Regions from separate parts of the Bradyrhizobium sp. 35 genome, predicted to be linked through region 3. Evidence: predicted binding sites of a transcription regulator. Region 3 holds the regulator's gene; each other region holds the start of a gene.
The links. The regulator LexA, encoded in region 3, represses DNA repair genes until DNA is damaged. The targets are predictions, from matches to a motif close to TGTTCNNNNTGTGTTCNG.
Positions count from the first base shown of each region.

Region 1 (2,263 bases), on a different contig from region 3:
TACTTGTCACCGACGACGGCGGCGCCGCCCTTCACGTAAAGCAGCACGTTGTTCCAGGCGTAACCGACCTGACCGGTGATGAGACCGAAAGCGTCGATGCGGGAACGGTTGCGATCACCCGTCACCAAAGCGGTACCAGGGAAGAGGGTGCTCACGTTGTCGCCCCGGAAGTCAGCCCAGTTGCCCTGGCCTTCCAGACCGAACACCCAATTGGCGGACTGCCAGCGATAGCCGATCTGGCCGCCGACGGTGCCCCCTGTTGCATTGTGACAGCCTTCGCCGACGAGAACGCCGGTCGCGGGCGTGACGAAGTCCCAGCACTTGTGGCTGGAGCCACCGCCGCCGTTGATGCCGATGTAGAAGCCGCTCCAGTCGTAGATGGCGGCAACCGCCGGCGGCGGGGCTTTGGTGTAGGGACGCGCGGCCATGTCCGCCGCGCTTGCGGGAGCCGACAAGCCCATCGCCACTGCACCGATTGCACAAATAAGAAGCTTATTCATTGCCAGTCTCCCCAGGTTTCGTCCGCTTCTTATTTCCCCGAAGCGGCTGATCAGGCGCGAGGGCCCATATGAACTAAGTCCGAGGCAACCGTAGCTCTACGGAGCGGCAGAGTCCGTCTCCCAAATGCAACAAGACCGGGGCAGTGCGAGTACCCATAACTTGCTGAATGTTAAGTTCTTTCTTCCATTTTTGGGAACCTACAAAGGTTCCAATCGACGTGTGCCTTTCCGCAACACATGTGGCCGATCGATCCCACGCCTTCAGATCTGTCTTCGCCAAGAACAAATCTGGAACGAACCGGAGGTCGATGCTATATGTGGGGATAACCGGAGGGGTGACGGCCTGATCGTCGTCCGCAAGTGTTCGGCGAGCGTATAGGGTCGCCTCAACAGGCACGGCGGAACGCGGGAGCGGACCGGCCTTCTTGAATTCAGTGGCATTCGGAGCGGAGAGCGGAGATGGCGGGAAGCGTCAACAAGGTCATTCTGGTTGGAAATCTCGGCAAGGATCCTGAAATCCGCCGCACCCAGGACGGGCGGCCGATCGCCAATCTGAGCGTCGCGACCTCGGAGACGTGGCGCGACAAGGCGACTGGCGAGCGCAAGGAAAAGACCGAGTGGCACCGCGTCGTGATCTTCAATGAAGGGCTCTGCAAGGTCGCCGAACAGTATCTGAAGAAGGGCGCCAAGATTTACGTCGAGGGTGCGCTCCAGACCCGCAAATGGACCGACCAGAGCGGTGTCGAAAAGTACTCGACCGAAGTCGTGCTCCAGGGGTTCAACTCGACGTTGACGATGCTGGACGGTCGTAGCGGCGGTGGCGGAGGCGGCAGCTTCGGCGACGAGCCGGGCGGCGATTTCGGCTCCTCCGGTCCGGTCAGCAGCGCGCCGCGGCGCCCTGTTGCCGCCGGCGGCGGTGGCCGCAACAGCGACATGGACGACGATATCCCGTTCTGAGCGATTCCGCTCCAAGAACGCGGCGCCTGATGCGGACGCGCTGGCCGGATGGGCGGCGCTTCTCATCTCATGTCAGAACATCCCACTAATCGACAGGACGGGCTCGGCATTTCCGGGCCCGCTTCATGTTTGGGGTGAGCTCGGATTGCGGCTTGGCAAACGCGCCGACGCGGCAAGCTCACCGCGCGGTTTTCCACGCGTGAGCGGCGATTTTGCAAGGCCGATGCGAGTGCTGTCCGAGACACCGCTCGCAAGGGCTTAAGTTGTTGGAAAAATAGGCGGAAAAAGCGCTTCCCAGAACGCCGCGAGGGTGGTTATCAGAGGCTCGATGCGCTATATGATTCCCAGATAAAACCTCACCGGATTTCCCCTTGGCTGACGACGACGACAAGCCCGGCGACCAGCCGGCGCAACCCTCGGATATTCGCCCCGTCTCCATCTTCGAGGAGATGAAGAAGTCCTATCTCGACTACGCCATGAGCGTGATCGTGGCGCGGGCGCTGCCTGACGCCCGCGATGGCCTGAAGCCGGTGCATCGCCGCATCCTGTACTCGATGAACGAGCAGGGGCACACGCCGGACAAGAAGTACGTCAAGTCCGCCCGCGTGGTCGGTGACGTCATCGGTAAATATCATCCGCATGGCGACCAGTCGATCTACGACGCCATGGTCCGGATGGCGCAGGACTTCTCCATGCGCGTGCCGCTGATCGACGGCCAGGGCAATTTCGGCTCGGTCGACGGCGATCCCCCGGCTGCCTATCGTTATACCGAAGCCCGATTGACGAAGGCGGCGCTGGCTCTGCTG
Region 1 covers NZ_JADPJC010000067.1:10,388-12,650, forward strand. Annotated here, with positions in the region: gene IVB36_RS14630 (outer membrane beta-barrel protein) at 1-500, opposite strand, end outside; gene IVB36_RS14635 (single-stranded DNA-binding protein) at 960-1,457, shown strand; gene gyrA (DNA gyrase subunit A) at 1,829-2,263, shown strand, end outside.
Region 1: IVB36_RS14635 (single-stranded DNA-binding protein) is a predicted target of LexA. The motif match lies at 779-796, and genes of this name have one in related genera.

Region 2 (2,263 bases), on a different contig from region 3:
CGATCGGGAAGAACAGGCCCTGGTCGCGCAGATGCTCGTTGAGCGCCTTGCGGGTCACCCCGGGCTGGATCACGCAGTCGAGGTCCTCGGCATGCACCGCGAGCACCTTGTTCATGTCGCGCAGGTCGATGCAAATTCCGCCGGCGGGTGCGTTGACCTGGCCCTCGAGCGAGGTGCCGGTGCCGAAGGCGATGACAGGCACGCCGTTTTTCGCGCAGATCCGCACCACGTCCTGGATGTCGGCAGTCTCCTGCGCCATCACCACGCCGTCCGGCGGCTGGTTCACGATCCATGTGGTGGTATGGCCGTGCTGCTCGCGGACGGCTTGCGAGGTGATGAGGCGGTTGCCGAACCGCGCGGCAAGTTGCTCCAGCGCGCTCGCGAGGGCTTTCGGCGCCGGCCGCGGCGGATTATTGGTGATGGTCGTACCCACGGACGTTCCTCCCGACGAGACGAACCGTGGCAAAGGACATCTCACCGGTCAAGTCAAGCGACCGGACGCATAGCTGGGGAAGGACACATGCCGGAGACTGCTGCCACAACGATCGAGGGCGTGCCGTTCCGCTCGTCAATCATGCAGATCGAGCCGCAATGGATCGACTACAACGGCCACCTCAACATGGCCTATTACAACGTGATGTTCGACCGCGCGATCGACCAGATGTGGCTGACGCTCGGGATCGGACCGGGCTACATGAAGGAGCGCGGCGGCTCGACCTTCACCGCCGAATGCCACGTGCGGTATTTGCGCGAAATCCACCTCGACGATCTCGTGCAGGTCTCGGTCTGGCTGCTGGAAGCCGACGACAAGCGGCTGCACACCTTCCAGGAGCTGCGGCACGCGACCGAAGGATGGCTGTCCGCCACATCGGAAAACATGTCGCTTCACATCGACATGGGCTCACGAAAGGTGGCGGCTTTTCCCCCAGACATCCGTGAGCGCATCGCAGCGGTGGTCAAGGCCCACAGCGCCGTCCCGCGGCCCGAGGGCATCGGCCGGAACGTGGCGATGCCCTCGAAGCGGTAAGCGCGCTAAACCCTGTTACGACCCCGTGCCAGTCCGACAACGGCCGAGACCAGGAACAACACGACTGCGATGAAGAAGATGATCTTGGCGATTTCGATCGACGCGCCGGCGAGGCCGCCAAAGCCCAGGATACCGGCGATCAGGGCGATAACCAGAAACGTAACTACCCAGCTAAGCATGATCCGAACCTCTGTTTCGATGTCTGTCTGCGATCGGCGCGGCTGACGCGCCTCACTTGCAGAACCAATCGCCAACTCGGAACAATGGTTCCGGGCCGCTGAAGCCGGAAATTCGCCTGACCGACAGGAACAAATTGGCTTTCGGCGCACGTGGAAAACCCCTGTCCGCGGCCCCATATAGGGACCAATCCCTGTTAAGAAGGCTCCCCTTTCACCACCCCGCGGTGCCAACGTGGGGCAAATGATTCGCATGACCGAGCCGAGCAAGATCACGTCCCAGAGCGTCCCCGACCACCAGCCCGCAGCCGGCGGCATCGCCGCGCGTGCGCGCGCCTCGGTAGGCCCGCAATACCTGTCCGGGCTCAATCCGGAGCAGCGCGAGGCTGTGGAGACGCTGGACGGGCCGGTTCTGGTGCTGGCCGGCGCCGGCACCGGCAAGACCCGCGTGCTGACCACGCGCATCGCCCACATCCTGAGCCAGGGCCGCGCCCGCCCATCCGAAATCCTGTCGGTGACCTTCACCAACAAGGCCGCGCGCGAAATGAAACATCGGCTCGGTCAGATGCTCGGCCATGCCGTCGAAGGCATGCCGTGGCTCGGCACCTTCCACTCCATCGGCGGGCGCATCCTGCGCACCCACGCCGAGCTGGCGCAGCTCAAGTCGAACTTCACCGTGCTCGACGTCGACGATCAGGTCCGACTGCTCAAGCAGCTTCTGCAAGCCGACAATATCGACGACAAGCGCTGGCCGGCGCGCATGCTGGCCGGGCTGATCGACGGCTGGAAGAACCGCGGCCTGACGCCGTCGCAGGTGCCGTCGGGCGAAGCCGCCGTGTTCGCCAACGGCAAGGGCGGCAAGCTCTATGCGAGCTACCAGGAGCGGCTGAAGATCCTGAACGCCGCCGATTTCGGCGATCTGCTGCTCGAGGACATCCGCATCTTCCGCGAGCACCCGGATATCCTGCGGCAGTACCAGCAGCGCTTCAAATTCATCCTGGTCGATGAGTATCAAGACACCAACGTCGCTCAATATCTGTGGCTGCGGCTGCTGTCCCAA
Region 2 covers NZ_JADPJC010000160.1:302,621-304,883, reverse strand. Annotated here, with positions in the region: gene IVB36_RS37285 (FAD-linked oxidase C-terminal domain-containing protein) at 1-433, opposite strand, end outside; gene IVB36_RS37280 (thioesterase family protein) at 521-1,027, shown strand; gene IVB36_RS37275 (DUF1328 domain-containing protein) at 1,033-1,206, opposite strand; gene IVB36_RS37270 (UvrD-helicase domain-containing protein) at 1,448-2,263, shown strand, end outside.
Region 2: IVB36_RS37270 (UvrD-helicase domain-containing protein) is a predicted target of LexA. The motif match lies at 1,266-1,283, and genes of this name have one in related genera.

Region 3 (2,263 bases):
CCTCGCGCTCGCCGCCGGGATGAATCATCCGCACCTTGCCGTTGTCAGGCGTTCGAAGGTCGCGATTCTCGCCACCGGCGACGAGCTGGTGATGCCGGGCACCACGCCCGGCCACGGCCAGATCGTCTATTCCAACGGCTACGCCCTGCACGCGCTCGCCCGCAGCGAGGGCGCCGAGACCATCGACCTCGGTATTGCCGCCGACACGCTCGAGGCCACCACCGCCGGCATCCGCCGCGCCCGCGAGAGCGGCGCCGACGTCCTGATCACGACCGGCGGCGCATCGGTCGGCGACCACGATCTGGTCCAGCAGGCACTGCGGGACGAAGGCATCGCGATGGCGTTCTGGAAGATCGCGATGCGGCCAGGCAAGCCGATGATGCACGGGCGACTCGGCGCAATGGGTGTGATCGGCCTGCCGGGCAATCCCGTATCGTCCTACGTGTGCGCTTTCCTGTTCATGGTGCCGCTGATTCGCGCCCTGTCGGGCCGTTCAGTGATTCACCATCGCCGTGAACGCGCCGTGCTCGGCCGCGACGTCGGCGCCAACGACCAGCGCGAGGACTATCTGCGCGCGCATCTTGAGGAGCGTGACGATGGCACACGCGTCGTTGTTCCCGTCAATCATCAGGACTCTTCGCTGCTTGCGAATCTCGCTGCAGCACAGGTACTTCTCGTCCGCGCACCATTCGCGCCGAAGGCCGAAGCCGGCACGGCTTGCGAAGTGTTGCGGCTCCCCGTCTGAGCGCCCCCGCAACGCGCGTTCCGCGCACTTTGCTCTGTTCACCGTAAATTAAGCAGTTGCGGAACATGTATCGAACATATAGTGTCTGTTCATGATTTGTTTCGAGCATGCAGCGGCTTATGGCCGAATTCAGCGTCTCGGAATCGGACGACATCAACCGGGGGACTTTGGTCGAGATGTTAACGCGCAAACAATACGAGCTTCTGCGGTTCATCAGTGAACGTCTGAAGGAAAGCGGCGTGCCGCCCTCCTTCGACGAGATGAAGGATGCGCTCGATCTGCGCTCGAAGTCGGGCATCCATCGCCTGATCACGGCGCTCGAGGAGCGTGGCTTCATCCGACGCCTGCCCAACCGCGCCCGTGCGATTGAAGTCATCAAGCTGCCGGAGCTCCAGGCAGCCGCTGGCAGCCGCCGCGGCTTCACGCCGAGCGTCATCGAGGGCAATCTCGGCAAGGTGCGTGCGAGCGCGAGCCTGCCCGCTGACGAGGGCGAACGTCCCGTCGCGGTGCCGGTGATGGGCCGCATCGCGGCCGGCACGCCGATCGAGGCGTTGCAGACCCGCAGCCATACTATCAGCGTACCGCCTGACATGCTCGGCTCGGGCGAGCATTACGCGCTGGAAGTGCGCGGCGACTCGATGGTCGAAGCCGGCATTCTCGACGGCGACATGGCCCTGATCCAGCGCAACGAGAGCGCCGATACCGGCGACATCGTGGTGGCGCTGATCGACGACGAGGAAGCGACGCTGAAGCGCTTCCGCCGTCGCGGCGCCTCGATCGCGCTCGAGCCCGCCAACGCGGCCTATGAGGTCCGCATCCTGCCGCCCAACCGGGTGAAGATTCAGGGCAAGCTGATCGGGCTTTACCGGAAGTACTGATACCGGGAGTCCTTTCTATCGGCAGTACTTCATATCGGAAGCACTTCATGCCGGAGGTGCTTGGCGCCTCGCGCGCTTCCGATCGGCATCGCCGGTCAGAGATTGGAGCGGATCATCGTCCGCTCCGGCTGGATAGCCTTTCTGGTTCTGCACAGACTATCCGGCCCCTCCTCCAACGCTGGCTCCTCGCCACGCCGACGAAGCAGCACCGCTTCAAGCAGCACCGCTTCGCGGCTCGGTTGTTCGAGGAAACAGCGACCAGCGGTCAAGTTCGGCCGTTGCAGCCAAGTTGGCAATGTTCGCGTACGCGCCTCCCGAATGCATCGCGGCGAGCTTTGTTCCTATTGAATTCGGGAAAGATAATGTGATCGCGGCTTGCGGAAGCCAGCCGCAGATTTGCCCACAACCAAGCACAGCGTTCGTGCTTCCACTCTGATAGAGGCCTGCGCCTCGATAAGAGACGCGGGTTGCTATCCCAGCATGAGGAGCACCCGATGTGTGACTACAGCCTACATGCCGTCGCGTCGCGCCCCGCCGAAGTCGGCGAGACGATCGTCACGACAAGCTTCCGCGGCACCTCGACGCGCGGCTTCGCCTCTGCAGCCGATCCGTCCGTCGCCGTCTGCCTGCTGCCGGGGAC
Region 3 covers NZ_JADPJC010000092.1:16,094-18,356, reverse strand. Annotated here, with positions in the region: gene glp (gephyrin-like molybdotransferase Glp) at 1-745, shown strand, start outside; gene lexA (transcriptional repressor LexA) at 922-1,623, shown strand; gene IVB36_RS19720 (hypothetical protein) at 2,118-2,263, shown strand, end outside.